2 regions of the Streptococcus sp. STR1/CE/0325 genome follow, and region 2 is predicted to be linked to the other one. Evidence: riboswitches for the same ligand, from Rfam matches in the RefSeq annotation. Region 2 holds a riboswitch; the other holds the start of a gene.

Region 1 (16,081 bases), 1.2 Mb from region 2:
TTGCGAGATGCCCTTTGTCAGTTGCTACTCCTAGAGGATGATGTGGAAACCGTTAAAACAGCCAAAAACGGTGAAGAAGCTATTGCACTTCTTGAAGCAGAAGCCTTTGACGTGGCAATCTTAGATGTAGAAATGCCGCAAAAAACAGGTCTAGATGTCCTGGAGTGGGTGAGAAAAGAGGGATTGCCTATCAAGGTGGTTATCGTGACCACCTTTAGACGCTCAGGCTATTTCAAACGTGCCCTCAAAGCCCATGTGGATGCCTATGTCCTAAAGGACCGCTCCACGAGTGAACTCATGACGACCCTCCACAAGGTCTTGGCTGGGCAAAAAGAGTATTCGCCAGAACTCATGGAAGAAGTCGCTTTTTCCAGCAATCCCTTGAGTTCTCGTGAGCTTGAGATTCTCCGCTTGGTGGAACAAGGTAACTCCAACCAAGCCATATCCGCCCAGCTCTTTTTATCCAATGGCACCGTCAGAAACTATCTGACCACTATCTTTACAAAACTTGGTGCCCATAATCGAACTGAAGCTGTCCGAATTGCCAAGGAAAGGGATTGGTTGTAAAAAAGCCTCTTTTGTAAAAAAAGATGGCTTTTTGCTTTGCTAAAGGAAGAGGTATTGAAAAAGGAAACCTTATGTGGAGCTGTGATCGTTGAAAACGATGAGCTTACTAAAGAGGTAGTTTAAGACGATGATGAGGACTTGTGAAAAGAGGCTTTCAATCTTATCCACCCAAAAGAGATCATCTGAGACGAATTGCCCGATGAGATGAGGATAGGTCTCCACCAAGAGAAAAGCCAAGGATAAATCAAGAAGTAAGGTCGCTAGGCGAGCAGTGACAAATTTGCCAAGGCGTTTGACCCAGCCTGTTTGAGGCTGCTTAAAGACCCATTTGTCGTTGGTAAAAAAGGCAAAGAGAATGGCGGTGAGATTGGCTAGGCTGGCTGATAGGGTCGCTTCTTTGGTCAGAGCAAAGAATAGACTGCGCGTGATAAAATAGACGACAGTAGCCAATACACCAAAAAAGAGATAACTGAAAATTTCATTGTTGAGTAGTTTCTTCATATCCTCTACTTTATCATATTTTTAGAAAAGATACCATTCTAATCCAAAAGAACATTGTTTTAAATTTTTAGAAAATAAGAAATTATGGTATGATAAGAAAAAGGAGGAATGAAGATGAAAACATTATTTGCTGGAGCCGGTGCTTTGGGTTCGCGTTTTGCTTATATGCTCTCTCAAAATGGGGCTGATGTGACCTTGATGGATGACTGGCAACCCCATGTAGAAAAGCTTAAAAAAGATGGGCTAAAAGTCATCATTGACGGGGATGACTTAGGGTATCACCATTTCCCTGTCTTTTATCCAGAGGAGTTAGAAGGGGAATTTGATGTGGTTTTTGTTGCGGTCAAGTCCATGCAACTTCCCTCTACCATGGAAAAACTCAAGCCCTTTTTGAAAGAGGACACCAAGGTTCTTTGTATTCTCAATGGTTTAGGGCATGTGGATACCTTGAAAGAGTTTGTCCAACCAGAAAATATCTTAATCGGTGTGACGCTTTGGACCAGTGGGTTGGGAGGTCCGGGTATCTTAGACGCGGTTGGGACTGGAAAGACGGAGATTAAGCAAGTCGCAGGAGAGGACACTAGAAAAACGAGAGAGATTATTGAACGGTATAACCAAGCCGGTCTAAACTTTCACTATTCGGATAATGTGGAGCAATCCATTTGGCATAAGGCTGGTCTAAATGGGGTTCTCAATACTTATTGTACCCTCATTGATTGTAACATCAATCAGTATGGGTCTTATAGTGGGGAGGATGCTCTGACGGATGCTGTTTTAGACGAGTTTGTAGCAGTAGGGCGTGCGCTGGGTGTTGCGGTCAATAAAGCAATCATCAAAGCCAATATCCACTCCTGTTTTGACCCTAAAACAGCGGGTCTCCACTACCCTTCTCTTTATCAAGACATGAAAAATGGTCGCCTTACCGAAATTGACTACCTCAACGGTTATGTAGCAAGGCGCGGAAAAGAACAAGGCATCAAGACCCCTGTTTGTGACCTGATCACTCACCTCATCCATGCTAAAGAAGAAGTCAATGGAAATCATTAAGCTAATAAAAAAGAGTAGGAGAGGCCTACTCTTTTTGACTATCATCGTTTTGGTAGAGTTTGATAAGATTAGCCACTTCTTTTCCAATCTTGACGGTCAAAAAGTAAATGCTAAAAGCAATCATCAAGGTTTGGAAGTATTTGCTATCTTCTTTGGTATCCGAAAAAATCTTGCTGACGTAGAGGTCAAAGTACAAGGAAAAGCAAGTAATGAGAAAGCTAGGCTGGAAAATCTTGACCGTGTAGCGTAGGCTGGGGCGCTTGAGACGCTTGAGGATAAAATAAGCGAAGATGCCACTGGCATGATACATGATTCCAAGCAAGATACCAGACAAAAACATGAGTTGCTCAAAGGTAAAATCACTCTTATGGTCGATAAAGTCTAGTAAAGGAATAAAGCCTAAAAGCACGACAAACTCTAAAAGAGTAAAGATCAGGATTTGGATAATGATTTTCTTTGGTTTGGATAGGGGAAGCATAAGACCTCATTTTTATGTTTTCCTTATATTGTAAAGGATAAGGTGGAAAAAGGCAAGTCATTGGAAAAGACTTGTCATCCTATTTTAGCAAAATCTTGCTTGGTATTGGTCATTAGAATATAAGGCTGATAAATGGACGAACAAGCTATTATAGCATTAAAAATACCTTAGCGACATGACCTATTTATCAGTAGCTTACCTTTCTTTTTCAGAGAAAATATGCTACAATAGAGCTGTTGCAAAGCAACCCTTGGTGCTTAAGATCCTTTCGCCAAGCATATTAGAAACGGTTTAGCCGTCAAAGGAGAAGAAAATGAAACCAATAACCAGTAAAGATATGGTGCAGATTGCCCTTGTTGCCGCGGTTTATGTGGTCTTGACCATCACCCCGCCTTTAAATGCCATCAGCTACGGTGCTTACCAGTTCCGTGTGTCTGAAATGCTGAATTTTTTAGGCTTTTATCATCGCAAGTATATCTTAGGGGTGACCCTTGGTTGTATGATTGCTAATTTTTTCAGTTTTGGAGTGATTGATGTAGTCGTGGGTGGTTTATCGACCTTAGTCTTTGTCTCTTTGGGTGTTTTTTTGTTCAAACGCTATCAAGGAGAGCGTGTACTGGGTGGTTTGTTTGATAAGGCCTTTTTCTACTTTTCTATCTTTTTTGCCTTATCGATGTTTACCGTTGCCTTGGAGTTAACCATCATCGCTGGTTTGCCATTTTTTGCCACTTGGATGACCACTGCAGTGGGCGAATTGGCTTCGCTCTTGGTGGGGAGCCTTGTGATTGAGCGTTTGGCTAGGGCGATTGATTTCAAAAAATAATCTCACATTCCCAAAAGGAGGAGAAGTATGTATCATCACAAGGTCAAAGGACAAGGTTTTTTAGAAGCAAAAGGAATGGGCTATGGCGAATCCATTGACCTCTTTGGAAAAACCAGTCAAGGAGAAACGCCCATGAGTTTGGTCAATATGGCCTTGGCCGGCTGTGTTACCATGTGTGTGCAGGGCTATTTTGCCAAGGTTCATGCTGAGCGTCACATCGAGATTGAGACGCTTTCTGACTACGAGGCAGGTCACTTTAGTTTGAGCCTGCAATTGAAAGAACCTCTTGATGAAAAGGAACAAGCGGCAGTCTTAGCTTATGTGGACGAACGCTGCCGTGTCAAGCAATTATTTAAAGACGATATCAAGGTTACGATTAGCTTTTTATAAAGAAAGAGAGTGGTTCTAGGAACGACTCTCTTTTCAGTTATGGTATAATGAAACTCAAGACGAAAGGAGCAAGGCAAGATGAAACTTCTCTATACAGATATCTGGCAGGATATGACTCCGATACTAGCAAAAGAGGCGAAAGACTATGCCGCAACAGGTAAGCGAGTATTTTATATTGCGCCTAACTCACTGTCCTTTGAAAAAGAAAAACAGGTTTTGGCTTACTTACCTCATCAGGCATCCTTTGCCATTACTATTACACGCTTTACCCAGATGGCGCGCTATTTTGTGTTTGATCAGCCCTTGATGGAAAAAGGGTTAGATGAGACACAGTTGAGTCTGCTTTTGTACCGCATTTTGCTAGGCATCAAAGAGGAGGAATTGCCCTACTATGGTCGGGTCAAATCTTCTTTGGATTTTATCCAGCAATTACTGGTCCTTTATAAAGAGATGCAGACAGCGAGAATGACCCTGTTTGATTTGGAAGGACTGGAAAATAAGGCCAAGGCGGCGGACTTGATTTTGATTTTTAGTCGCCTTCAAGCTACCATGTTGGAGGAAAATTTTGAGACTAGAGGTGTTTTGCAGTCTTTTACTCAAGCTCTTTTCGATCAGCAGTTAGGAGATAGGCTCAAGGATGTGGTTGTGGTGATCGATGGTTTTACTCGCTTTTCTGCGGAGGAAGAGGCTTTTATCCAGCAGTTGAACGCCGCTTGCCATGAGGTGGTGATTGGCACCTATATTAGTCAAAAGGCTTATCGATCGGTTTATAGTGGTGGTAGTAGCTATGAGTCTAGTTTGGATTTTATGAGGGAATTAGCAAGACAGTATGAAACAGCTCCCCTCTACCAATCTAGCCAAGGGTCGACTAGTCCTTTTGCGCCTTTGTCACGCGCTTTTGAGGCAGTTTTTAGCCCTGTTGATAGCCAAGAACCTCCGCTTGAGATGGGAGAGCATCTCCTTTTAAGACGTTACCGCACACAAAAAGAAGAATTAGAAGGTGTCGCTAGAGACATTAGAGAAAAGCTAAAAGCTGGCTACCGTTATCAGGATATCCGTGTCTTACTTGGAGATGTGTCGAGTTATCAACAACTGATTGAAACGGTGTTTGAGCGCTATGATATTCCCTACTATATAGCAGAGAGTCGGCAGATGGCCCACCATCCCTTGATTGTGTTGGTGGAGTCTTTGGAGCGAATTGTGCGTTACCACTATCGCAGTGAAGATGTCTTTAACCTCTTAAAGACCGGTCTTTACATGGATTTGGACCAAGATTTATTGGATCATTTTGAGGCTTATGTTCGCTTTGCAGATATCAAGGGGAAAGTTGCCTTTACTCAGCCTTTTACCTTAAAAAGTCCAAAAGGAGACGACCTAGAGTCGCTCAATCGTTTTAAGGGAGAAGTCCTTGCTCCTTTGATGACTTTTCTTGGTAGCCGCAAACAATCTGGCAAGAGTTTGTTGAGTAAATTGATGAACTTTTTAGAAACGATTGAACTGCCCAAGCAGTTGAGTCGCTTGGTGGAAGGGGCTTCTGAAGATGAGCGCCAACAACACCGAGAGGCTTGGGAGACCTTTTGCCAGTTGCTTGAAAGTTTAGATCGGATTGTCGGACAGACTTCTTTGAGTCTTTTAGACTTTTTATCCATCCTCTCCCATAGTTTGCTTTCTGGGAATTATCGTACGGTGCCTGCTACGGTGGATGTGGTTCAGGTGGCGGACTATGACTTGGTCGAAGCACACAGCAGTCCCTTGGTCTATGCTGTTGGATTGACCCAGTCGCATTTTCCTAGGATAATGCGTCCAAGCAGTCTTTTGTCCGAAGATGAGCGCCTCTACCTTAATGCCAAAGAGGGGGATTACCGTTTGGAAGTGGCTGGGCGTGAAGCCAGTAAGCGCCATCATTTTCTAGCTCTATCTTTGTTAAACAGTGCTAAGGAGCAGCTGATATTGAGCTACCCTCAGTTGCTGTCGGAAACCCAAGAAGAGCCGTCTCCTTATCTCAAAATACTGAACCAGCTGGGCATTCCTTTTGTTGATAAGGGGGCTATTTCACCTTCTTATAAGGAAGTGATCAGGCGTTTGCTGAGTGTCAACCACCTAACCTTAGCAGGTCTTGATCCTGCTAGTCCAGCCTTTTTGAGAGCAGGAGCCAAGCAGATAAGAGAGCGTTTAGAGGAGGGGCGGTTGGCTACTAGTTTAGATAGCAGACTCTTGACGCAAGCGGTATCGCTAGAGGTTCTGAATCAGCGTTTCAAAGAGGGACACTTGCTCTTATCAGCTTCTGCTCTCCAAACCTTTTACAATAACCAGTATCTCTATTTCTTGCGTTATGTCTTGGGACTGCAAAGCGAAGAAAGTATCTATCCTGATGCGAGACAGCACGGGCGTTACTTGCACCGAGTTTTTGAATTGGTCATGGCGGATCAAGGACAAGAGACGTTTGACCAAAAATTAGACAAAGCCTTAAAAACGGCTCGTTCTGAGGATACCTTCGCTCAATTTTACCAACAGGATCAGGCAGGTGTTTACAGCTTGAGTGTTTTGAGTGATATTGCTAAAAGCACCGCAGCTATTTTGGCTAGGGACAGTCATCAGGTTGTGGACGAGGAGCTTTCTTTTCAGCTTGAACTCAACAAAAGTTTGTCTGTGCGTGGCGTGATTGACCAGCTCAAACAAACTCCTCTTAATAGCTACGGTGTCGTGGATTATAAGTCTAGCAGTAAACGCTTTGATTTGCTGAGTTTTTACCACGGTTTAGATGTGCAGTTGGTAACTTATTTGCAAGCTTTGGCGCAACAGGATCTGCCCTTATTTGGAGCCATGTATCTGCACATGATGGAACCAAAGCTGGATTTTGAAGGGGGGGAGGAAGACAGCGCCTTGGTGCAACAAGCCCACAAAGCCTTGTCTTATAAAGGACTCTTTTTAAAACAAGACCAGCCTCTAGCGGATACTTCTCTTTATCAGATGAATCATTCACTCTATGATAAGGAGGAATTGGAGCTTTTGTTTACCTATAATCGGCATCTCTTTGAAGTGGCTAAGGAGGTGATTTTATCTGGACACTTTGCCATCAACCCCTATACTAAGGATGGTCGTACGGTTCTAGGCGACCAACTCAAGGCGATTACGCGTTTTTCAGCTGATCAGCATTTGGGAGAAAGCAGAAAACTTTTGCGTCTTCCTCAAGAGTTAGTGCGAAATGACAAGGAAAGACGCTTGTATCTCTTGGAGAAAATGAAGGAGGAAACGGATCGATGAAAACTCCATTTTTAGATCAAGAGGCGATTGTTGCTCTAAAAGCGCAGGAAAAAGCCTCCCAACTGGAGCAAAAACGCACTCCAGAGCAGATTGATGCCATTTATACGCATGGGGGCAATATCTTGGTCTCAGCATCTGCTGGTTCTGGAAAGACCTTTGTCATGATTGAGCGGATTATGGACATGATCGAGCGTGGTGTGAGCCTTAATCGTCTTTTTATCTCGACCTTTACGGTCAAGGCAGCACAAGAGTTAAAAGAGCGGCTGGAGCGTAAACTTAGGAGTCGTCTTGCTGAGGCTAAGACGGATGAAACAAGAGCTTATTTTTCAGCTCAGTTAGCCCTCTTACCCTTATCTGATATTGGTACCATGGATGCCTTTACCAATCAATTGGTCAAGGATTATGGGCATCTAATTGGAGTGCCGTCTCATTTTCGTATTATGCAGGATCAAAGCGAGATGTCGCTTTTGAAAAAAGAAGTCTTTCAGGATCTCTTTAATGACTACATGACTGGAAAAGACCGTGTTCGTTTCCTATCTATGGTCAAAAATCTCACCCTCGGAGCCAAAGACACCAAGCCTTTTGAAGCTTTGGTTTATGGCATTACGGATTTTTCCCAGTCCACTAGCCATCCAAAGCAGTGGTTACAGGAGGTCTTTTTATCCAGCTATGAGCCGAGTACCTTAGCGACTTTGGGACAAAAGCAAAGAGAGGCTTATTTAGAGGATTTGGCTTATCTCTTAGGTGAGATGAAAGGCTTTTTCCAGTACCATTTAGAACAAGCCAGAACTTATTTTCCAAAGGCCAAGTATCTGGATAATCTGGCAGAGGTTAGCCAGCTTTTAGATGCCCTAGAAGAAGAGAGTAAGGACGGCTTATTGGCATTAGCTAAGGCTATCCTTGATATCAATAAGCAAAGTAATGGCAGGGGGTTGACCAATGCGAGTCGTCCAAGCGACGAGGACTTGATGGCATATAAAACGCGGTACAATGCGGATAAAAATGATTATCTAGAGAACCTAAAAGCTAGCGTCCAAGGTATTTTAGACCAAGAAGAAATCGTCAAGTATCAAGACCAGCTCCTTCCTTTACTAACCATTTTGCGGGATTTTGTGCTGGATTTTTCGGACCAATACCTGCAACTGAAAAAGCAAGAAGGCCAGTTTGAATTTAGCGACTTGGCTCACTTGTCTATCCATTTGCTCGAAACGCAAAAAGAGCTGAGAGAGCAGTTGCAAGACCAATTTGTCGAAATCATGGTAGATGAATATCAAGACAATAATCACCTGCAAGAAACCCTTTTAGATCTCTTATCTCGAGGTGATAATCGCTTTATGGTAGGGGACATTAAGCAGTCCATCTACCGTTTTAGACAGGCTGACCCGCAGATTTTTAACCAAAAGTTTCAGGATTACAATAAGACCGAAACGAGCAACCACTTGATCTTGCTCAAGGAGAATTTTAGAAGCCATCAGAATGTTCTTGACTCCACCAATTTGCTGTTTCGTCATCTCATGGATCAGGCTCTAGGGGAAATCACCTACGACAGCAGTCATGAACTTTTAGCGGGGACTTTGGAGCAGAGGCTTGAGCGACCTGATCATCAGACGACCTTTCTCTTTTATGAGCAAAATGAGACAGAACCCTTAGATGGTGGGGAGATCGAGCTAGTCGCACAGGAGATTTTACGCTTACATAGGGAAAAAGAAATCTCTTTTTCAGACATCGCTCTTTTAGTCCCCTCACGCAGTGCCAATAAAGCCATTACAAGGATCTTTCAAGACTATCAAATTCCCTTGGTAGCTGATGGTGGGGAGACCCACTATCTTGAGTCCGTGGAAGTGATGGTCATGCTTGAGACCCTAAGAACCATCAACAATCCCTTGAATGACTATGCTCTTGTGGCTTTGCTTCGTTCTCCTATGTTTAGTTGGAAAGAAGATGAGCTGGCTCGGGTGGCAGTTTTGGTCGAGGACAAGATGCCGTTTTATGACAAATTGCAGCAGGTGGAAAAGCAAGCTGATCATAATCTTGTGAACAAAGACCTCCTTGAAAAAACTAGAATCTTTCTAGCAACCCTCTCTCATTGGCGAGAGGTCGCTCGTTTGAGCAGCCTTTATGATTTGATTTGGACCATTTATGAAGAGAAATTTTATCTCGATTATGTTGGAGGACAGCCCAATGCCGAGCAGGCTAAGGCCAATCTCTATGCTCTTGCTCATCGGGCCAATCAATTTGAAAGCACGGGATTTAAGGGATTGACGCGTTTTATCGCTTTGATGGATCATTTGATTAAAGAAGAGCATGATTTGGCAGATGTGCCGGTATCAAGCCCTTCTGATGCCGTCCAACTCTTGACCATTCATAAGAGTAAGGGGTTGGAGTTTCCTTATGTTTTTTTGCTCAACTTAGATAAGAAATTTAATTTGAAAGATGTCACCACCAATGTGGTTCTCAGTCGGACGTATGGGATTGGCAGCCTTTATCTGGCAGATAAAAAGGCAGACATCGAGACTTTTCTTTCTAGTCTCAAGGTGAAAATGCCCAGTGTCCCTTATCAGATTATTCAAGAAGACTTGGTGCTTGAGACCTTGTCTGAACGCCTACGCCTGCTCTATGTCGCCATGACTAGGGCAAAAGACCAGCTCTATCTGGTCGGAAAAGGCAAACCTCATCAGATTCAAGAGGAAAAGGAGCAAGAGGGTAGCAGTGTGGTCTTGCCTTTTCAGGTAAGACGGCGTGCCAGAAGTTTCCAAGACTGGATTTTGGCGGTTTATCACCATCTTGAGAAGAAGGACCGCCTCTTTAATCTAGTGACAAAGACAGAAGAAGAGATCCTAGCAGGACGTCGGCAAAAAAGCGAGTTGCAGGAAATCTTAGATGAGAGTGATCCCTACTCACCAGCTGAGATTTTAGAGGCTTTAGAGACCATGGAGCAGGTCTTTGCTCTCAATCACAAGTACGATCGAGCCATTCATCTCCCTCGTGTGACGACACCTAGCCAGATTAAGGCTTTTTATGAACCCATTAGCGAGACAGAAGGGGTGGCGATTTTGGATAAGAACGAGCGTCCTTTGACGTTTACGCTTCCGAATTTGGGTCAGAAAGCGCCTGTCACAGGGGCCATGATTGGAAGTGCCACCCACGAACTCATGCAACGCCTACCTCTTTCAAACGAGGTCACGTTTGAAGACTTGGAAACTGCCCTTAGCCAAGTCCAAGCTGACCCTGCGGTTAAGAAAAAAATAGACCTACATAAGATCTATGCTTTCTTTCAAACACCGCTTGGTCAGCTCCTTCAAAAAGAACATCAAAAAGTCCACCGTGAAGCACCTTTTGCTATGATTGAGCAAGATCCCATCAGCAAGGAAGACTTTGTAATTCGGGGAATTTTAGATGGCTATGTGTTATTAGACGATCGCATTATTTTGTTTGATTACAAGACTGATCGTTATCAGCATCCGCAGCAAGTGTTAGAACGCTACAAAGAGCAGATGGCCCTCTATGCCACGGCTTTATCGCGTTCTTATCAAATGGAGCAGGTGGAGCAGTACCTGATTCTCTTAGGAGGAAGGCACTTGGAGGTTTTAAAAGTCTAAAAGAAAAAGCTAGGTCAAAAAGCCTAGCTCTTTTTCATTAGAGCAAAAAGGGTTCCACAGTGATATCCAGTTGCGGATACTTGGTGGTTAGGGTTTGGCTGGTTTCTTGGTAGAGCCTTCTGATGGTTTCAATGCGTTCTGGAAATTCATGACCAATGTAGTGGGCTTGAGATTCCAGACTCAAAAAGAGACTGTGAAAGAGTTGATTCATCTCTTCGAGTTTCTTTTTTAATGCGTCATCTTTGTCCAAAAAATCAGGGATGACATAAGGCGCAAAGAGCAAGGGATCAGCTGTTTCTTCTTTAATCGGATAGGTGCCGTATTCTAAGGCAAATTCGTAATGCATAGGAGTCCTTTCTAGCTTGTCGCTGGTTTTCATTTTACCACATTTTGAGTGAAAGCGGTCTATATTTGTCTTAAAATCACCAAAAAACCTTTGCTATTTTGGGCTTAAAATAGTAAAATAAAGGTGATTGAGAAAATCAAATCTATTGCAAAGATTGGAGAAAGACCATGTCAGAAAAAATTAGAGTATTGCTTTATTATAAGTATGTTCCGATTGAGAACGCAGAAGAATATGCCAAAAAACACTTGGCTTTTTGTAAGTCCATCGGTCTAAAAGGACGCATCCTCATCGCAGATGAAGGGATTAACGGTACTGTTTCAGGAGACTACGAAACCACTCAAAAATACATGGACTGGGTGCATAGCGATCCTCGTTTTAGTGACCTTTGGTTCAAAATTGACGAAGAAGATCATCAAGCCTTCCGCAAGATGTTTGTACGCTACAAGAAAGAAATCGTTCACCTTGGTTTAGAAGATAATGATTTTGATAATGACGTCAATCCACTTGAGTTGACAGGTGAGTATCTCTCACCAAAACAATTCAAGGAAGCCCTCTTGGATGAAGATACGGTTGTTCTTGATACCCGTAACGACTACGAGTACGACCTCGGTCACTTTAAAGGAGCGATTCGCCCTGACATCCGCAACTTCCGTGAGTTGCCACAATGGGTGCGTGACAACAAAGAAAAATTCATGGACAAGCGCGTGGTCGTTTACTGTACCGGTGGTGTACGCTGTGAAAAATTCTCTGGTTGGATGGTGCGTGAAGGCTACAAGGATGTAGGTCAACTACACGGTGGTATCGCGACTTACGGCAAAGATCCAGAAGTCCGTGGTGAACTTTGGGAAGGAAAAATGTACGTCTTTGATGACCGTATTTCTGTTGACATTAACCATGTCGATCCAAGCGTTATCGGAAAAGACTGGTACGACGGAACTCCGTGTGATCGCTATGTGAATTGTGCCAACCCATTTTGTAACCGTCAATTCTTCACTTCAGAAGAAAATGAAGATAAATACGTCCGTGGTTGCTCAAAAGAGTGCCGTGCCCATGAGCGCAATCGCTACGTCGCAGAACACGGTCTTAGCCGTGAAGAGTGGGCAAAACGTCTAGAAGCTATCGGTGAAGAGCTTCCATTCCATAAAGAAGCTTAATCGAATGAGAGACTGGTTCAGCTGGTCTCTTTTTGTGTGAGAAATCCTAAAAAAGATTGACTTTAACGCCCAATATGGTATAATAGTTTCGAAAAGCCGATTTAGCTCAGTTGGTAGAGCAACGCACTCGTAACGCGTAGGTCACAGGTTCGAGCCCTGCAATCGGCATTTTGACACCAGAGAGCCTGCCTAGGCTTTTTTATTTTCTAATGGTCTGATCAAAGATGAATAGGTATGGAAAGAAGAGAAGATATGACAGACGAAAAAGTATATGATATTACGATTATTGGAGGGGGACCTATCGGGCTTTTTGCAGCTTTTTATGCGGGCTTGAGAAGCTTATCGGTCAAGATCATCGAATCTTTGGATGAGCTGGGCGGACAGCCTGCGATTTTATACCCAGAAAAGCTCATCTATGATATCCCGGGCTTTCCAGCTATTTCAGGAAAGAATTTGACGGAAAATCTCATTGAGCAACTTTCACGTTTTGACGCTACGACCACCATTTGTTTGGGAGAGACTCTCGAAACCTTTGAACGTGAGGGGAAGGTATTTAGATTAAACACTAATCGTGGTCAACATTTTTCAAAAGCTATTGTCCTAGCTTGTGGCAATGGGGCTTTTGCGCCTAGACCGCTCGGGCTAGAAGGGGAAGACAAGCATCATCAAGAGACTATTTTTTATCATGTGCCCCAGTTGGAACGTTTCAGAAATCAAGACGTGGTTATCTGTGGCGGCGGGGATTCAGCAGTGGACTGGGCAAATAGTCTGGTGAATGTGGCAAAGTCTGTGACTTTGGTCCACCGCAGAGAGGCTTTTCGAGCGCATGAGCATAGTGTCGCTCAACTAGAAGCATCTAAGGTTCAGATCTTAACCCCCTATCTGCCTTTGACATTTTTAGAAGAGCAGGATCAACTTAAAGGACTGCGGGTCAAAAAGGTCAAATCAGAGGAGACGCAGGATCTGTTCTTTGATGCCTTGATTGTGAGTTTTGGTTTTTCCACCAACCACAAACACTTGAAACACTGGAACTTAGATACCAAGCGCTCTAGTGTCTTAGTTAATCGCTATCTTGAAACCAGTCAAGCGGGTGTGTATGCGATTGGAGATAGCGCCTTTTATGAGGGCAGGGCTGATTTGATTGCGACTGGTTTTGGCGAAGCTCCTCTTGCGATTAACCGTGCTATGGATTTCATCTATCCAGAACGAGATAACCGTATGGTGCATTCCACATCTTTGTTGAAATAAAAGTTTAGAAGGAAGAGTAAAATGTCTTATCTTTATTTGATTTTAGCTATTATAGGCGAACTATTTGGGACCAATATGATTAAAGTGTCAGATGGCTTTTCTAAGCCTCTACCAACCTTTGGTGCCTTGGTTTCTTTTGGGATTTGTTTTTATTTTCTCTCCTTATCATTAAAGACCATTCCTTTAGGTGTCGCTTATGCGACTTGGTCTGGTTTAGGTCTAGTATTGACCGCAGCTATTGCGGTCTTTATCTTTAAGGAAACGATTAATCTTTACAGCATTATCGGGCTTATCTTGATCATCATTGGTGTTTTATTGATGAATCTTCTTGGTAATACTGGTCACTAAGAACTGTCATCTCCCCTTTAGCCTTTTTCTTTGGGTTATGAAGGGGAGTTTTTTCTTGACAAGGGGTAGTGAAAAGATTATACTAGCTATATAATTGCTTGTGCAAGCAATTTTAAAAAGGAGAGCCTTATGCAAGACATGGTAGATGATTGGCTAGAAAGAAGGCGTAGGGAAAAAGAGCTTATCCAACAGATGGAAAGTGCTCTCAAGCAGGTCTCAAACGGCATCAGCTTGAATGAATTTTACGCCCTTCACGCCCTTAGTAGCCGAGCAGGAAAGCGACTTCGCATTAGTGATTTGAGTGAGGACATTGGTCTTAGTCTGAGTGCGACCTCAAGAATGTTGGTGCGATTTGAGACCAGCTGTGGGGTGATTCGCCGAGTGACATGTCAAGAGGATAAGCGAGAAACTCAGCTAGCCTTAACGAAAGAGGGAGAGAAGATTTTGCAAGAAGCCTATCAAGTGATTATCCCTCTCTTACAAGATAGAACAGTATAAAAAGGAGACCTGATGATGAATCAAAGTAAACGTGTAACAGAAATTTTAGGAACAAAATATCCCCTCATCCAAGGACCGATGAACTGGTTGACCGATGCCAAGATGGTAGCAGCTGTTTCCAATGCAGGAGGTCTTGGGATTTTAGGACCCAATGCAGGTCAGTTTGACCTCTTGTCCGTAGAAGAAAGCTACACCGCTATGCGAGAGGAGATTAAAAAGACCAAGGAATTGACCGATAAAAACTTTGGTATCAATATTTTACTTCCCATTAATCCCTTTAGTGAGGCGCTCTTAGAAGCCGCTTTTGCAGAGGGTGTCCGCTATTTTGCGACAGTTGGTGAGGCGGATGCTGAGGTGTTTGAGCGCATCAAAGCGCAGGATGGCATCATCATTCATCGTCCATTAGATGCTACATCAGACAATATGAAAGAAGCAGAAGCATTGGGTGCAGACCTTTTAGTGGCGACAGGTTATGATGAGGGTGGCATTATTCCAGACCGTCATATCGGGACCTTTACCATTGTGCCAGCCATGGTAGATGCAGTATCGATTCCTGTTCTGGCAGCAGGTGGAATCAATGATCGCCGAGGGGTCAAGGCGTCCTTTGCCCTTGGGGCTAGTGGTGTTTATATTGGCACACGCTTTTTGCTCACACAGGAATCCAGACTAGCACCAGAGGTCAAAGCTGCCCTACTGGAAGCGAAAAATTCAGATGTCCTCTTGGTGGCACGCAACCAGCGTTCTTTGAATAACAGCCTGTCCCAACGTTTGGCAAAAGATTACGAAAAAGGAATGAGTAAGACTGATAGCATGGCTCTTATCAAAGAGCATGGAGGCACTCGCAAGGGCATGCTAGAAGGTGACGTGGAAAATGGTATCATTTCAGTCAATACAGGGATTGAAATCATCAACGATTTGCCTAGGATTGCTGATTTGGTTGAAGATTTGATGACAGAAAACGGAGAAAAGACAGATGACTAAAGGTGTTTTGATGGTGACAGGGGCTTCAAAGGGAATCGGCTTTGATTTGTTGATTGAAGCCCTAAAGGCAGGCTATCAGGTAGCTGCGACCAGCCGAAATCATGAGGCCTTGACTGAAAAAGTCGCCCAGCACTTACCCGATAAGCAAGCTGACTTTTTAGCCCTATCCATGACTTTTGACGAAGCCAGTATTCAAGCTGCGGTGGAAGCGACCTTGGAACGATTTTCTCGCATTGATGTTCTAGTCAATAATGCAGGTTACGCCATTTTAGGTGCCTTGGAGGCCTTCTCCATGGCGGAGGTCAGAGCTAATTTTGATGTCAATGTCTTTGGTCTCTTACAGATGACACAGGCCGTCTTGCCCCAGATGCGAGCCCAAAAGTCGGGGCATATCATCAATTTAGCCTCCATTTCAGGAACCGTGACAGGTCCCACACAAGGCATCTACTCAGCGACCAAGGCTGCCGTTATCATGATGAGTGAGGCGCTGAGTGATGAGGTTGCTCCCTTTGGTATCCAGGTGACAGCCATCTGCCCGGGCGGGGTGAGAACCGACTTTTTAGACCAAAGTTCGATGAAGCGTCCTGAAAAAGAGATTCCAGATTATCAAGTGGTCCAAGCGACTATGGAGAGTTTAGAGCGTCTTAACCACAACCAAAGTGGCGATCCCAAGCTCGTGGCCAAAGCTATTCTTGAAGTGGCTCAAAGGCCACAAGCACCCAAGCGTCTCTATCTTGGTCAAGGTGCCCTTTCTGGCTTAGAACATAAGGTCAATCAAGTCATCCAAGATGCTAATCAATATCTTGATTTAAGCCGGAGTATTGATCGTCCTTGATG
Region 2 (16,081 bases):
CTGATGATTGAATACGGTCAGGTCAAATCCAAATTAGGTCAAGAATTGAGCATTTATGCCAGAGAAATCTGGGAACGTTTTTTCAGCCGACTGCATCAGGCAACCCAGCTGATTCAACCCCTCATTTTTATTTTTGTCGCAGTGGTCATCGTTATGATTTATGCTGCCATGTTATTACCAATGTATCACAGTATGGAGGTGACGTTATAATGAAACAAAAACTCGTAGAAAAATTGAGAAAAATAAGCAGAAAAAAGGCAAGCGCCTTCACGTTGGTGGAAATGCTTGTGGTCCTTTTAATCATCAGCGTCTTGCTGCTTTTGTTTGTCCCTAATCTCAGTCAACAAAAAGACAAGGTCAAAGAAAGTGGTACCGCTGCTGTTGTCAAGGTTGTGGAAAGCCAAGCCGAACTTTATGAGCTAAATAGCGATGATAGAGCAACCCTTCGAGCGCTCGTTAATAAGGGCAATATCACAGAAAAACAAGCCAAAGCCTATAACGATTATTACAGTAAGCATGGGAATGAAGCGCGTGCAGTTGACAATTAAGGCTTTCACTTTATTAGAAAGTCTATGTGTCTTGGTTGTGGTCAGTTTTTTACTCTTTACCTTTTCAGGTGGGGTAAAATCGACCTTTGACAAGGTGGAACAAAATTTATTTTTCCTCTCCTTTGAGCAAATGTACCGCCACACCCAAAAATTAGCAGTCAGTCAGCAAAAGGAGCTAACTCTTGAGATTGGAGAAAAAGAGATAAACAATGGGCAAAAACGTCTCTCCATTCCAAAGACCATTCAGCCTGTGGCTTCTTACCGCTTGATTTTTAATGCTAAAGGAGGCAATTCTTCTCTTTCTAAGATTAGCTTTGAATCGCAGGAGAAGGTGGTTGCTTATCAGTTATATATAGGGAGTGGGCATTATAAAAAAACAGAAACTAAAAGGATACATTCTTCTTGAGAGCTTGAGCGCCTTAGCTATCTTAGTCACGATTACAAGCCTTATTTTAGGGCAGGTTAATCAAGAGCGGGCTAATCGTTTCAGTCAGTTAAAAAGACAAGAAATTTTGAATGTTGCCCAGATGGCGGTTCAAACCAATCAAGAAAGTCTCTCACTCAATGGTGTCAGTGTCAGAGTGAAAAAAACGAAAACCAGCATTCGAGTTTATCATGAGAAGAAAGAGGTGTTAGCGATTGAAAAAGCGTAAGGTCAGAGCCTTCACCCTTTTGGAGTGCTTGGTTGCCCTCTTGGTCTTAGTGGGTTCCATATCGGTATATCAAGGTTTGACCAAGGTCTTGGTGCACAATGTTCATCATCTGTCGGAAAATACGCAGCGAGACTGGCTTCTTTTTTGTCAGCAATTACGAAAAGAACTAGAAGGTGGTGAGTTTGTCAAAGTAGAGCAGCACAAGTTGTATATTAAAAAAGGCAGCCAAGAATTGGCTTTTGGCCAATCTAAAGCCGATGATTTTCGTAAAACCAATGCTGACGGCAGAGGCTATCAACCCATGATGACAGGTTTAAAAGCAACACAAATCAAAAAAGCAGGCAATATCATCACCATTCAGCTATCCTTCAAACAAGGTGGAGAAAGGACTTTTCAATATGCGATGGAAAACCCAAGTTAAAGGAGGGGTCTTACTTTACGCTTTACTGATGTCTAGCTTGTTTCTCCTTCTTCTCCAATTTTATATCACTCAAGTCATCGATCACCAAAAGGAGTTGACCTCACTAGAGGACAATAGTCGCGCCTATCTCATGACCCAATTAGCTCTGGAAGAAAAAAATCAAGAGACCTTGACCTTTACTACGGGACAAACCAAGAAACAAGGAAAAGATCATCAGCAAGAAATTTTGGTTCGATTAAAAAATGGCGAAACTTATACCTACCAGTTTTATCAAAAAGAGTGAGATAACAGCAGCCGCAAGGCTGTTTTTTAGATTGTGAGCTTTGAGGCTCCTGCTTAAATCCCAGTTGTTCTAAGGTTTTTAAGATCTGGAGAAAAAAAGCTAAAAAAAGTTTAAAAAAGGTATTGACAGTTGTGCTGAAGTTTGCTAGAATATAGTAGTTGTCGCTTGAGAGAGCGCAAAAGACCTTTGAGAACTAAATAAGAAACAACCAAGTAAGGGTTACACGAAGTAACCCGTCAATAAAGAAAAAGCTAGCAATAGCATGAGTAAGATTTAAACGAGAGTTTGATCCTGGCTCAGGATGAACGCTGGCGGCGTGCCTAATACATGCAAGTAGAACGCAGAGGAGAGGAGCTTGCTTCTCTCTAATGAGTTGCGAACGGGTGAGTAACGCGTAGGTAACCTACCTCTTAGCGGGGGATAACTATTGGAAACGATAGCTAATACCGCATAACAGCTTATGCTGCATGGCATAGGTTTGAAAGGCGCAAGAGCGTCACTAAGAGATGGACCTGCGTTGTATTAGCTAGTTGGTAGGGTAAAGGCCTACCAAGGCGACGATACATAGCCGACCTGAGAGGGCGATCGGCCACACTGGGACTGAGACACGGCCCAGACTCCTACGGGAGGCAGCAGTAGGGAATCTTCGGCAATGGGGGCAACCCTGACCGAGCAACGCCGCGTGAGTGAAGAAGGACTTCGGTTCGTAAAGCTCTGTTGTAAGCGAAGAACGGGTGTGAGAGTGGAAAGCTCACACTATGACGGTAACTTACCAGAAAGGGACGGCTAACTACGTGCCAGCAGCCGCGGTAATACGTAGGTCCCGAGCGTTATCCGGATTTATTGGGCGTAAAGCGAGCGCAGGCGGTTTCGTAAGTCTGAAGTAAAAGGCTGTGGCTTAACCATAGTACGCTTTGGAAACTGCGGGACTTGAGTGCAGAAGGGGAGAGTGGAATTCCATGTGTAGCGGTGAAATGCGTAGATATATGGAGGAACACCGGTGGCGAAAGCGGCTCTCTGGTCTGTAACTGACGCTGAGGCTCGAAAGCGTGGGTAGCGAACAGGATTAGATACCCTGGTAGTCCACGCCGTAAACGATGAGTGCTAGGTGTTAGGCCCTATCCGGGGCTTAGTGCCGTAGCTAACGCAATAAGCACTCCGCCTGGGGAGTACGACCGCAAGGTTGAAACTCAAAGGAATTGACGGGGGCCCGCACAAGCGGTGGAGCATGTGGTTTAATTCGAAGCAACGCGAAGAACCTTACCAGGTCTTGACATCCCTCTGACCGGCCTAGAGATAGGCTTTCTCTTCGGAGCAGAGGTGACAGGTGGTGCATGGTTGTCGTCAGCTCGTGTCGTGAGATGTTGGGTTAAGTCCCGCAACGAGCGCAACCCCTATTGTTAGTTGCCATCATTAAGTTGGGCACTCTAGCGAGACTGCCGGTAATAAACCGGAGGAAGGTGGGGATGACGTCAAATCATCATGCCCCTTATGACCTGGGCTACACACGTGCTACAATGGCTGGTACAACGAGTTGCGAGTCGGTGACGGCAAGCTAATCTCTTAAAGCCAGTCTCAGTTCGGATTGTAGGCTGCAACTCGCCTACATGAAGTCGGAATCGCTAGTAATCGCGGATCAGCACGCCGCGGTGAATACGTTCCCGGGCCTTGTACACACCGCCCGTCACACCACGAGAGTTTGTAACACCCGAAGTCGGTGAGGTAACCGTAAGGAGCCAGCCGCCTAAGGTGGGATAGATGATTGGGGTGAAGTCGTAACAAGGTAGCCGTATCGGAAGGTGCGGCTGGATCACCTCCTTTCTAAGGAACAGTAGAGATACTGGAACGGATTTACTTGGTTCTTATTTAGTTTTGAGAGGTCTTGTGGGGCCTTAGCTCAGCTGGGAGAGCGCCTGCTTTGCACGCAGGAGGTCAGCGGTTCGATCCCGCTAGGCTCCATAGGGTACATTTGTTATCCTAAGTTTAGTCCATTGAAAATTGAATATCTATATCAAATAGTAACAAGAAAATAAACCGAAACGCTGTAATACGAGACTTAAGAGTAGAGTCAAAAAATAAGGTTAAGTTAGTAAGGGCGCACGGTGGATGCCTTGGCACTAGGAGCCGATGAAGGACGTGACGAACAACGAAATGCTTTGGGGAGCTGTAAGTAAGCGCTGATCCAGAGATGTCCGAATGGGGGAACCCAACAGGTTATGCCTGTTATCCCTACCTGTTAAGGGTAGAGGAGGGAAGACGCAGTGAACTGAAACATCTAAGTAGCTGCAGGAAGAGAAAGCAAAAGCGATTGCCTGAGTAGCGGCGAGCGAAACGGCAGGAGGGCAAACCGAAGTGTTTACACTTCGGGGTTGTAGGACTGCGATGTGGACTTAAAGAATATAGAAGAATCATCTGGGAAGATGAGCCAAAGAGAGTAAAAGCCTCGTATTCGAAATAGTCTTTATACCTAGCAGAATCCTGAGTACGGCGGGACACGAGGAATCCCGTCGGAATCTGGGAGGACCATCTCCCAACCCTAAATACTCCCTAGTGACCGATAGTGAACCAGTACCGTGAGGGAAAGGTGAAAAGCACCCCGGGAGGGGAGTGAAATAGAACCTGAAACCGTGTGCCTACAAGAAGTTCGAGCCCGTTAATGGGTGAGAGCGTGCCTTTTGTAGAATGAACCGGCGAGTTATGATATGATGCGAGGTTAAGTGGAAGAAGCGGAGCCGTAGGGAAACCGAGTCTGAAAAGGGCGAGTTAGTATCATGTTATAGACCCGAAACCATGTGACCTACCCATGAGCAGGTTGAAGGTGCGGTAAGACGCACTGGAGGACCGAACCAGGGCACGTTGAAAAGTGCTTGGATGACTTGTGGGTAGCGGAGAAATTCCAAACGAACTTGGAGATAGCTGGTTCTCTCCGAAATAGCTTTAGGGCTAGCGTCGACATTAAGATTCTTGGAGGTAGAGCACTGTTTGGGTGAGGGGTCCATCTCGGATTACCAATCTCAGATAAACTCCGAATGCCAAAGAATTATGGTCGGCAGTCAGACTGCGAGTGCTAAGATCCGTAGTCGAAAGGGAAACAGCCCAGACCACCAGCTAAGGTCCCAAAATAATTGTTAAGTGGAAAAGGATGTGGGGTTGCACAGACAACTAGGATGTTAGCTTAGAAGCAGCTATTCATTCAAAGAGTGCGTAATAGCTCACTAGTCGAGTGACCCTGCGCCGAAAATGTACCGGGGCTAAAACAATTTACCGAAGCTGTGGATACCTTTATGGTATGGTAGGAGAGCGTTCTATGTGTGGTGAAGGTGTACCGTGAGGAGCGCTGGAACGCATAGAAGTGAGAATGCCGGTATGAGTAGCGAAAGATGGGTGAGAATCCCATCCACCGTAAGACTAAGGTTTCCAGGGGAAGGCTCGTCCGCCCTGGGTTAGTCGGGACCTAAGGAGAGACCGAAAGGTGTATCCGATGGCCAACAGGTTGATATTCCTGTACTAGAGTATGAAGTGATGGAGTGACGCAGAAGGCTAACTCAAGCGTGCGATTGGAAGAGCACGTCTAAATAGTGAGGGGTGGTATGAGTTAAATGCTTGTACCTATAACCTTGAGCTATGATGGGGAGCGAAGTTTAGTAGCGAAGTGAGTGATGTCACGCTGCCAAGAAAAGCTTCTAGCGTTGTATCATACTCTACCCGTACCGCAAACCGACACAGGTAGTCGAGGCGAGTAGCCTCAGGTGAGCGAGAGAACTCTCGTTAAGGAACTCGGCAAAATGGCCCCGTAACTTCGGGAGAAGGGGCGCTGATTTAGGTCAGCCGCAGTGAATAGGCCCAAGCAACTGTTTATCAAAAACACAGCTCTCTGCGAAATCGTAAGATGAAGTATAGGGGGTGACGCCTGCCCGGTGCTGGAAGGTTAAGAGGAGTGCTTAGCGTAAGCGAAGGTATGAATTGAAGCCCCAGTAAACGGCGGCCGTAACTATAACGGTCCTAAGGTAGCGAAATTCCTTGTCGGGTAAGTTCCGACCCGCACGAAAGGCGTAATGATTTGGGCACTGTCTCAACGAGAGACTCGGTGAAATTTTAGTACCTGTGAAGATGCAGGTTACCCGCGACAGGACGGAAAGACCCCATGGAGCTTTACTGCAGTTTGATATTGAGTATCTGTACCACATGTACAGGATAGGTAGGAGCCGATGAGAGCGGGACGCCAGTTTCGCTGGAGGCGCTGTTGGGATACTACCCTTGTGTTATGGCTACTCTAACCCAGATAGGTGATCCCTATCGGAGACAGTGTCTGACGGGCAGTTTGACTGGGGCGGTCGCCTCCTAAAAGGTAACGGAGGCGCCCAAAGGTTCCCTCAGATTGGTTGGAAATCAATCGCAGAGTGTAAAGGTATAAGGGAGCTTGACTGCGAGAGCAACAACTCGAGCAGGGACGAAAGTCGGGCTTAGTGATCCGGTGGTTCCGTATGGAAGGGCCATCGCTCAACGGATAAAAGCTACCCTGGGGATAACAGGCTTATCTCCCCCAAGAGTTCACATCGACGGGGAGGTTTGGCACCTCGATGTCGGCTCGTCGCATCCTGGGGCTGTAGTCGGTCCCAAGGGTTGGGCTGTTCGCCCATTAAAGCGGCACGCGAGCTGGGTTCAGAACGTCGTGAGACAGTTCGGTCCCTATCCGTCGCGGGCGTAGGAAATTTGAGAGGATCTGCTCCTAGTACGAGAGGACCAGAGTGGACTTACCGCTGGTGTACCAGTTGTCTCGCCAGAGGCACAGCTGGGTAGCTATGTAGGGAAGGGATAAGCGCTGAAAGCATCTAAGTGCGAAGCCCCCCTCAAGATGAGATTTCCCATAACGTTAAGTTAGTAAGAGCCCTGAGAGAAGATCAGGTCGATAGGTTAGGAGTGGAAGTTGTGTGAGCAATGGAGCGGACTAATACTAATAGCTCGAGGACTTATCCTAGATAAGTGATGAAAAGTAAGTATTGACAGTTGGTTTAGAAGTTGTTATAATGATAAGGTATTCAATTTTGAGTCGATTAAGCGACTTAGAGAGTTAAGTGATGATAGCCTAGGGGATACACCTGTAACCATGCCGAACACAGCAGTTAAGCCCTAGCGCGCCGGAAGTAGTTGGGGGTTGCCCCCTGTGAGATATGGTCGTTGCTTAGCGTTAATCCGCCATAGCTCAGTTGGTAGTAGCGCATGACTGTTAATCATGATGTCGTAGGTTCGAGTCCTACTGGCGGAGTAGAGGAAGGCCTTGGTAAGCAAGGCTTTTTTTATTTTCCATGGCTGATCTATGATGAGCAAGGAGGGAGAACCAAATGCGTTCTCTCTTTTTTTGGTTTTCTCTTTTTTGAAGTTGTAGAATCAAAAGGCTCGGAGTTTGACATCTTAGGTGAGTTTGTTTGTGGTTTCGCGTTTAGTGTTGGAAGAAGGAAGTTTGAGGACGTTGGTGATATAAGTTCTAAAGTTATGATAGACTCAATCTAAAATCCCTATCAGATGTTGATAGGAATTATTTTAGGCTTTGTGTTTCTGTGGAGAGATAAGTGTGATGAGTTTTAAAGTGAAAAATAAAGAGAGAAGGCGGTCTAAATAGTCTGTTAAGGCTTGGGTTATGATGAGGCTGGTGGTGAGGTTGAGTCCAAGGTGATGCAAGACTTGCGCGATGAGGCTAGAGCCGCTGGAGGTGATGCCGTGAAAAAGCAGGACTGTTATCAAGGCTGCAATAGCGGTCCCTGGAAGGGAGAGCAGCAGACTTTTGAGAAAGAGCTGAGATGGCTTTAGCTTTGTTGATTTTGGAATGATGAAACTAGCTAGAAGAGCAAGACTAATGGCAACTGGTGCATAATAAAGGGCAAAGATATCCGTGGTGATGGCGTTGATCAGAGCCGTCAAGAGGGCGGTTAGGATACCAAGGAGAGGTCCATAGCTGATGGTCATAAATAATGTGCCAATGGTATCCAGATAGATAGGTAATTTGAGAAAGAGAGCGAGATTGCTCAGTAAAAGATTTAGGGCAATGCTGATAGCCATGAAGGTGAGGTGTCGGGTTTTAAACGTCATGTTTTAAGCTTCTCCTAACTGTAAAGTGATCAGATCGGTTGCGATCTTTTCTTTTGGATAATCTAATAAGGTACTGAGAAAATCCGTCCAAAAACGAAAAACATCAACCTGTGTTAGAATATGACTGTTGGCTGGTTTGTGATAAAAATCAAATTGATCAACAATACTTTGTCCAAGAGCGGGACCAGATGTCACAATTTCAGTATAACTGTCAAATCCTTGGCAGACTTGATCATTAAGGGTATAAACGACTGCGAGAGGATCGTTAATGACACAACCAATGATATGTTCATACTGCCAATGAAAGTCAAAATAAAAGCGAGTGATTGCTTCTATAAAGCTAGTCATTTCAGGATTAATGCGGTGCATATAGGTTAATAAGTTAGGGGTGAGAACAATTTTTCGAGTGACATCGAGTCCGACCATTTCGGTAGTAGTTTTGGCTGTGGCAAAAACAGATTGGGCAGCGTGGGGGTCGCACCAGTAGTTGTACTCGGCAACTGGGGAACAATTTCCATGTGACTTAAAAGTCCCTCCCATGCTGACAAAACGTTTGGCATGCTGAGCCAGTTTAGGATTTTTTTCAAGAGCGAGGGCAATATTGGTTAAGGGACCAAGTGCGACAAGGCTAGTATCAGTCGGATTTTTGAAATAGTTGGCTAGAAAGTCTGTCGCGCTTTCTGGTTGAATGGGATAATCATCAAGGAGTTGGTGATAGATTTCTCCAAGACCGTCTTCACCATGGGTGTCCTGAGCTGAGATGAACTCTCTTACCAAGGGTGCCTTTGCACCAGCGTAGATTGGAATATCTAAACGATTGGTGCGCTCTAAAATGGTCAAGGCATTTTTAATACCGAGTTCAAGTGGGCAATTTCCGGCGGTAATGGTAATGGCAACTACCTCTATTTTAGGGTGTTTAATGGCATAAAGGAGGGCCAAGCTATCGTCAATACCAGGGTCACAGTCAATAATCATGCTTTGTTTTGTCATAGAAACCTTCTTTCTAACACAATAAAAAGGGATATATCTTTTGATAGTATCCCTGATTCTCTTTCTTCCTCAAATAAGGCGGTGTTGCTATTGACCGCTTTGTTTTTCTAAAAAGGTACTTTAGTTTTTTATTCTGGGAAGTTTGCGAACCAGTCCAGAAAAATGATTTTTTTCTGATTGTGATGTTGTTATTGTACCATGAGTGCGCCATCTTAGCAAGTTCTCATGATGAAAAAGAATAAATATGGTAAAATAGAGGAAGAAAAGGAGTAAGACCATGAGATTACAAAAGCCAAAAGGCACACAAGATAGTTTACCTCAATCTTCTTTGAGGTGGCAATATTTGGAAGACACGGCAAGACGCACGTTTGAACGTTACCGCTACGGGGAAATCAGAACGCCAATGTTTGAGCACTATGAGGTGATTAGCCGCTCTGTTGGAGATACGACGGATATTGTGACCAAGGAAATGTATGATTTCTACGATAAAGGAGAGCGTCATATTACGCTGCGTCCAGAAGGAACGGCTCCTGTGGTGCGGGCTTATGTGGAAAATAAGCTGTTTGCACCAGAAGTGCAAAAACCCGTTAAACTCTATTATATGGGATCGATGTTTCGTTATGAGCGCCCTCAAGCTGGAAGATTGCGTGAGTTTCACCAAATTGGTGTAGAATGTTTTGGTTCTAAAAATCCAGCAACGGATGTTGAGACCATTGCCATGGCGCATGCCTTGTTTCAAGAGTTAGGCATTGATGATGTGACGCTTCATCTCAATACACTTGGGACCAGTTCTAGTCGAGCAGCCTATCGTCAGGCCTTGATTGACTATTTGACCCCTCTAAAGGATCAATTATCAGCAGACAGTCAACGGCGCTTGGTGGAAAATCCTCTTCGGGTTTTGGATAGTAAGGAAAAAGAGGACAAGGCTGCTCTGGTGGGAGCACCGTCTATTTTGGATTACTTAGATGAGGAGAGCCAACAACACTTCTCACAAGTGCGTCAGATGCTAGATGCTCTTGGGATTGCTTATGTGATTGACCCTAATATGGTGCGTGGGCTAGACTACTATAACCACACGATTTTTGAGTTTATGACGAGCGTTGAAGGAACAGAGTTGACCATTTGTGCTGGTGGACGTTATGACCAGCTAGTGGAGTATTTTGGTGGTCCACAAACCCCAGCCTTTGGTTTTGGTCTTGGCATGGAGCGGGTTCTTCTGGTACTTGAAAAACAGGATAAGGGGGCAAAAAAGGAGGTACCTTTGGACCTTTATGTTGCTGTTTTGGGAGAGGAGGCGAATTTTGTTGCGCTAGCCTTGGTGGAAGGCGTTCGAAATCAAGGTTATGTGGCAGAGCGGGATTATCTAGGACGTAAGCTGAAAGCTCAGTTCAAGGCAGCTGACCAATTTAAGGCACGTTATATTGTGACCCTCGGTGAAGAAGAAGTAAGCACCAATCAAGTGGTGGTCAAAGATAATGCAACCAGACAAGAGGTAAAGGCGAGTCTAGAAGAGCTCATGGGGAACTTTGCAGCTATTTTAGAAAAATTTGAAGCCTAAAAATCAAGTCAAAAGACAGACCCAAAACGAGCAGGGTTTGTCTTTTTCTTGTCAAGAAAAATCTCAAAACATACTGCCCTTTTGGGGGCTTTATGGTACAATAGAAGCAACTACTTTTTTTGAAGGGTGACAGAATATGAAACGTTCCATGTATGCAGGTCTGGTGAGACCAGACCAAATCGGACAAGAATTAACTTTGACAGGCTGGGTAGCCAAAAGAAGAAATCTAGGTGGCTTGATTTTTATTGATTTGCGTGACCGTGAAGGCATCATGCAGCTGGTCATCAATCCAGAAACAGCAGCTCCTGAAGTTGTTGAACTCGCAGATAGTTTGAGAAGTGAGTATGTCATCAGCGTGACGGGTCTTGTGGTTGCGCGTGAAGTGGCCAATCAAGAACTGCCAACTGGTGAAGTGGAGTTGCAAGTCCGGGATTTGACGGTCTTAAATACCGCTAAGACCACGCCTTTTGAAATCAAAGATGGGGTTGAGGTCAGCGATGATATGCGTCTTCGCTACCGTTATCTGGACTTGCGTCGTCCAGAGATGCTGGAAAACTTTAAATTGCGCGCCAAGGTGACCCACAGCATTCGCAATTATTTGGATGAGCAAGGCTTTATCGATGTGGAAACACCCATGTTGACCAAGTCCACACCAGAAGGGGCGAGGGATTATTTGGTGCCAAGTCGGGTGAGCAAGGGACATTTTTACGCCTTGCCTCAAAGTCCTCAGATTACCAAGCAGCTTTTGATGAACGCTGGTTTTGACCGCTATTATCAAATTGTCAAGTGTTTCCGTGATGAGGATTTGCGTGGGGATCGTCAGCCAGAGTTTACACAGGTGGATTTGGAGACCTCTTTCTTATCTGACAAAGATATTCAAGACTTGGTAGAGGGCATGATTGCTCGTGTGATGAAGGAAACCAAGAGACTAGAGGTGCAGTTGCCATTTCCTCGTATGACCTATGAAACAGCCATGAGTCTTTATGGGTCTGACAAGCCAGATACCCGCTTTGAGATGTTGCTCCAAGATGTGACGGAGTATGTGAGGGAGCTAGACTTCAAGGTCTTTTCAGAAGCTCCTGCGGTTAAGGCTATCGTGGTGAAGAGCGCAGCAGACCACTATTCGCGTAAAGATATTGATAAATTGACCGAAATGGCCAAACAGTTTGGTGCTAAGGGTCTTGCTTGGGTCAAGCAAGTCGAAGGCAGCCTCAATGGTCCAGTTGCCAAGTTCCTCACACCAGTAGAGGAACGGCTTAAAGATGTGTTACAATTGGAAGACAATGACTTGGTTCTCTTTGTAGCAGATAGCTTAGAGGTAGCAAATAGCACGCTGGGGGCTCTTAGGGTGCGTCTTGGAAAAGAACTAGGCTTGATTGATGAGAGCCGCTATAACTTCCTATGGGTGGTGGATTGGCCGATGTTTGAATGGTCTGAAGAAGAGGGACGCTACATGAGCGCTCATCATCCTTTCACCTTACCAACTAAAGATAGCGAAGACCAGTTGGAGGGAGATTTGGCTAAGGTTCGAGCTATTGCTTATGATATTGTCCTCAATGGTTATGAACTAGGTGGCGGTAGCCTTAGGATTAACCAACGAGATTTACAGGAACGCATGTTTACAGCCCTTGGTTTTTCTAAAGAAGAAGCCAAAGAACAGTTCGGTTTTCTCCTAGAAGCCATGGACTATGGTTTCCCGCCACACGGTGGCTTGGCCATTGGTCTTGACCGCTTTGTCATGTTGCTAGCTGGTAAGGACAATATCCGTGAGGTTATCGCCTTTCCTAAGAATAATAAGGCCACAGATCCAATGACTCAAGCACCGAGCCAAGTTTCAGAAAAACAATTGGATGAGTTGGCGCTTCAAACATTGGATTATGAAGACTAAAAAAGCATCTTTGTTAAAAAAATTGAGATTTACGCTCAAACGTCTGGCTAAAAAGCTAGGCTTATCACGTCTGGTCAGGGAGGTCTCGAGGGGGCGCTATGCTGAAAAATTTTCGGCAGCTCTCTTTTACGGCCTCATGTCCAGTATTGCGGTGAATTTTTTCTTCCTACCTGGAGGGGTCTATTCTAGTGGGGTTACGGGACTTTCTCAGGTTCTTGCGGCGATTAGCCATCGGCTGTTTGGCTTTGATTTTCCGCTCTCACTGGCCTTTTATCTCTTAAATGCGCCGCTTTTGGTCTTGGCTTGGTTTCAATTGAGCCGAAAATTTACCATTTTCACCTTTATTACGGTCAGTTTAAGTTCCTTGTTTATTCAGTTGGTTCCGACGATTCGATTGAGTAGCGATCCCATTATCAATGCGATTTTTGGGGGGCTTTTCTTGGGTGTGGGGATTGGTTATAGCTTTCGCCAAAACATCTCAAGCGGGGGAACGGATATCATCAGCCTGTATGTGAGAAAAAAGACGGGACGTGACGTCGGTAATATCTCCATGGTGGTCAATGGCTTGATTATGATTTTGGCGGGGATCTTGTTTGGTTGGCAACATGCGCTTTACTCATTAGTGGCTATTTTTGTGACCAGCCGAGTGACGGATGCCCTCTTTACCAAGCAAAAGAAGATGCAAGCCATGATTATCACCAGTCAAGGTGAGAAAGTGACACGGATGATTCATAAGAAAATGCACCGCGGAGTGACTTGTATCAATGATGCAGAAGGTACCTACAATCATGAGAAAAAAGTCATTCTCCTAACGGTGATTACCCGTGCAGAGTTTTCAGATTTTAAATATTGGATGAAAAAAACAGACCCGAAAGCCTTTGTGTCTGTCTCAGCTGATGTGCATATTATTGGTCGTTTTGTGGATGATGACCGTTAGAAGAAGGAGGGGGCTATGACACACCATGAGCCAAAATTATCGCTAAAAAATTTAATGTTTATCGCTATTGGGGTTGCTTTTTATTCTTTTGGCTTTGTTAAATTTAACATGACCAATCACTTAGCAGAAGGTGGCGTGTCAGGGATTACCTTGATTCTTTACTCTTTGTTTGGCATCAATCCTGCTTATAGCTCGCTACTTATCAATATTCCTCTCTTTATTCTTGGTGCTAAGACCTTTGGGCGTAAGTCCTTGCTTTTGACCATTTATGGGACAGTTTTGCTTTCTGTTTTTATCTGGATTTGGCAGCGGGTACCGGTCGCTGTGGATTTGGAACATGACTTTTTGATTGCTGCCCTTTTGGCTGGGATTTTTGCAGGGATTGGCTCTGGCTTGGTCTTTCGCTACGGTGGGACCACAGGGGGAACGGATATTGTGGCTAAGGTCGTGGAGGCAAAGACCGGCTTTCAGATTGGTCAGACCCTGTTGCTAGCAGATATTGTGATTCTTTTGGCGTCCTTGACCTATATTGATATTCGTCACATGGTTTATACCTTGATTGCCAGCTTTGTCTTTAGTCAGATTGTGACCATTATTCAAAATGGTGGTTACACCATCCGTGGTATGATTATCATTAGTAGGCAGTCTGAGAAGATTGCATCTGAGATTTTAACTCAGATCAATCGTGGGGTCACTTACCTGCAAGGTGAGGGGGCTTATTCTGGTCATCCCCACAAGGTCCTCTACGTGGTGCTAAACCCGAGTGAAGTCAGGGATGTCAAGCGCATCGTGGCAGACTACGATCCAGATGCCTTTATCTCCGTTTTAGAGGTGGATGAGGTAGTGAGTTCGGATTTTAATATCCTTAGAAAAAATTACGGAAAACTAGAATCATAACAAAAAGTGCTTGCCGATTTTCGGTAAGCATTTTCTTGTGAAAGGATTTGCATTTTTCTTGACAGGAATGGAAGAAACAGATAAAATAACTCTTAATAGTAAAAAAATCTGTGATGGGAGAAGAATATGAAAGTTGCTATTGTTGGTGCCAGCAGTCGGATTGGGATGGAAGCTATTGCTCTTTTTTTGAAAGAAACCGATGCAGAACTGCATTTGTTTTTGAGAAATGCGAAAAAATTAGCGGATTTAGACCTTGATTTGGCAGGCGACCGAGTGAAAATTTTTGAAGGCAGTGCCAGTGATGAGGCAGCTCTTCTGCCTGCGCTTACTGGTGTGGATTTTGTCTTTGCCAGCCTAGCAGGGGAGATGGAGGCTTTTGCTAAGACCTTGGTCAAGGTTATGCCAGAAGCAGGGGTCAAGCGCCTTGCTTTTGTGACCACGCTTGGTATCTTAGATGAGGTTCCAGGTGCCTTTGGTCGTTGGAACGCAGATATGATTGGCCCTTATCTGCCACCATATCGGGCAGCGGCGCGTGTGATTGAGGCATCTAGCCTTGACTACACCATTATTCGCCCAGCTTGGTTGACAAATGCTCCTGAGGTGGATTATGAGGTTACCCTGCGTGATGAGCCGTTTAAGGGGACAGAAATCTCAAGACGCAGTGTGGCTGCCCTTGCTCTTGAAATCGCAAAACATCCAGAGCTCTATTCTCGTGAGAATATCGGAATCGATAAACCGGGCAGTGATGGGGATAAGCCTGCTTTTATGTAAATGGCTTTAAAAAAGAAAATGAGAGAAAGCTGCTGCTTTCTCTCATTTTTGATTTTGGTGATAAAAACCACCACAGCTTTACAGCTATGATGGTGTCTTTTTTACATTTCGTTTGGTGCTTCTACGCCGAGAAGGCTAAGGGCTTCTTTGAGGATTTGGGCGGTAGCATAAGAGAGGGCGAGACGGCTATTGCGGTCTTGGTCCTCATCTAGGATGCGGGTATGGGCGTAGTAGCGGTTAAAGCTTTGGGCGAGGCTAATCGCAAACTTGGCAATGACAGATGGCTCGTAGAGGCTAGCTGCACGTTCTACCATGCGTGGGAAATCTTGGAGAAGTTTGATAATTTCCCAGCTTTCTGAATCATTGAGGCTGTAAGCGGCAGTCATATCTGGTTTGAAGTCTGCTTTTTTGAGAATAGACTGAATCCGTGCATGTGCGTACTGAACGTAAGGACCTGTTTCCCCTTCAAAGGACACCATGGTATCAAGGTCAAAGTCATAGCCGTTGAGGCGGTCAGATTTGAGGTCGTAGAATTTGATGGCGCCGACTCCGACAGCGTGGGCCACTTCTTCCTTGTTTGGTAGGTTAGGATTTTTGGCTTCGATCTGAGTGAGGGCACGGTTGACAGCCTCTTGGATGGTTGGCTCAAGCAGGATGACATTCCCTTTACGGGTGGAGAGTTTTTGACCGTTCTTGGTCACGAGTCCCATAGCAACGTGAATCACGTCCTCACTCCAAGGATAGTTCATCTCAGACAGGATGGCCTTGAGTTGTTTGAAGTGAGCAGATTGTTCTTGACCGACCACATAGACACATTTGGCAAAATCATAGGTACGTTTGCGGTAGAGGGCAGCAGCCAAGTCACGAGTGATGTAAAGGCTAGCACCGTCTGATTTTTTGATGAGAGCAGGGTGTTCGATTCCATATTTTTCAAGGTCGATGACTTGTGCGCCTTTTGATTCGTGGAGGAGGTTCTTTTCGGTGAGGATATCGATGATTTCATCCATTTTGTCATTGTAGAAGGCTTCACCGTTGTAGCTGTCAAAGG

What was found. Region 2 has a riboswitch for preQ1 ahead of ACZ49W_RS00600 (nucleoside hydrolase). Riboswitches for the same ligand answer to the same signal wherever they lie in the genome.
Region 1: it holds a riboswitch for preQ1, as region 2 does, so the genes downstream of both, ACZ49W_RS06285 (QueT transporter family protein) here and ACZ49W_RS00600 (nucleoside hydrolase) in region 2, are expected to answer to the same signal.

Annotation. Positions count from the first base shown of each region.
Region 1 covers NZ_AP045018.1:1,270,690-1,286,770, reverse strand. The annotation lists gene ACZ49W_RS06305 (response regulator transcription factor) at 1-567, shown strand, start outside; gene ACZ49W_RS06300 (GtrA family protein) at 637-1,068, opposite strand; gene ACZ49W_RS06295 (ketopantoate reductase family protein) at 1,183-2,115, shown strand; gene ACZ49W_RS06290 (hypothetical protein) at 2,141-2,593, opposite strand; PreQ1 riboswitch class II at 2,812-2,909, shown strand; gene ACZ49W_RS06285 (QueT transporter family protein) at 2,907-3,416, shown strand; gene ACZ49W_RS06280 (OsmC family protein) at 3,444-3,806, shown strand; gene rexB (ATP-dependent nuclease subunit B) at 3,885-7,070, shown strand; gene addA (helicase-exonuclease AddAB subunit AddA) at 7,067-10,669, shown strand; gene ACZ49W_RS06265 (hypothetical protein) at 10,707-11,015, opposite strand; gene trhO (oxygen-dependent tRNA uridine(34) hydroxylase TrhO) at 11,183-12,169, shown strand; tRNA gene ACZ49W_RS06255 (tRNA-Thr) at 12,265-12,337, shown strand; gene ACZ49W_RS06250 (NAD(P)/FAD-dependent oxidoreductase) at 12,404-13,417, shown strand; gene ACZ49W_RS06245 (DMT family transporter) at 13,439-13,765, shown strand; gene ACZ49W_RS06240 (MarR family transcriptional regulator) at 13,895-14,263, shown strand; gene ACZ49W_RS06235 (NAD(P)H-dependent flavin oxidoreductase) at 14,279-15,244, shown strand; gene ACZ49W_RS06230 (SDR family NAD(P)-dependent oxidoreductase) at 15,237-16,079, shown strand.
Region 2 covers NZ_AP045018.1:98,470-114,550, forward strand. The annotation lists gene comGB (competence type IV pilus assembly protein ComGB) at 1-210, shown strand, start outside; gene comGC (competence type IV pilus major pilin ComGC) at 234-548, shown strand; gene comGD (competence type IV pilus minor pilin ComGD) at 517-954, shown strand; gene comGE (competence type IV pilus minor pilin ComGE) at 908-1,201, shown strand; gene comGF (competence type IV pilus minor pilin ComGF) at 1,188-1,622, shown strand; gene comGG (competence type IV pilus minor pilin ComGG) at 1,600-1,905, shown strand; rRNA gene ACZ49W_RS00570 (16S ribosomal RNA) at 2,179-3,726, shown strand; tRNA gene ACZ49W_RS00575 (tRNA-Ala) at 3,792-3,864, shown strand; rRNA gene ACZ49W_RS00580 (23S ribosomal RNA) at 3,985-6,883, shown strand; rRNA gene rrf (5S ribosomal RNA) at 6,977-7,092, shown strand; tRNA gene ACZ49W_RS00590 (tRNA-Asn) at 7,098-7,171, shown strand; gene ACZ49W_RS00595 (ECF transporter S component) at 7,447-7,992, opposite strand; gene ACZ49W_RS00600 (nucleoside hydrolase) at 7,996-8,982, opposite strand; PreQ1 riboswitch class I at 9,097-9,141, opposite strand; gene hisS (histidine--tRNA ligase) at 9,260-10,540, shown strand; gene aspS (aspartate--tRNA ligase) at 10,677-12,428, shown strand; gene ACZ49W_RS00615 (YitT family protein) at 12,418-13,365, shown strand; gene ACZ49W_RS00620 (YitT family protein) at 13,381-14,262, shown strand; gene ACZ49W_RS00625 (SDR family oxidoreductase) at 14,389-15,033, shown strand; gene argS (arginine--tRNA ligase) at 15,135-16,081, opposite strand, start outside.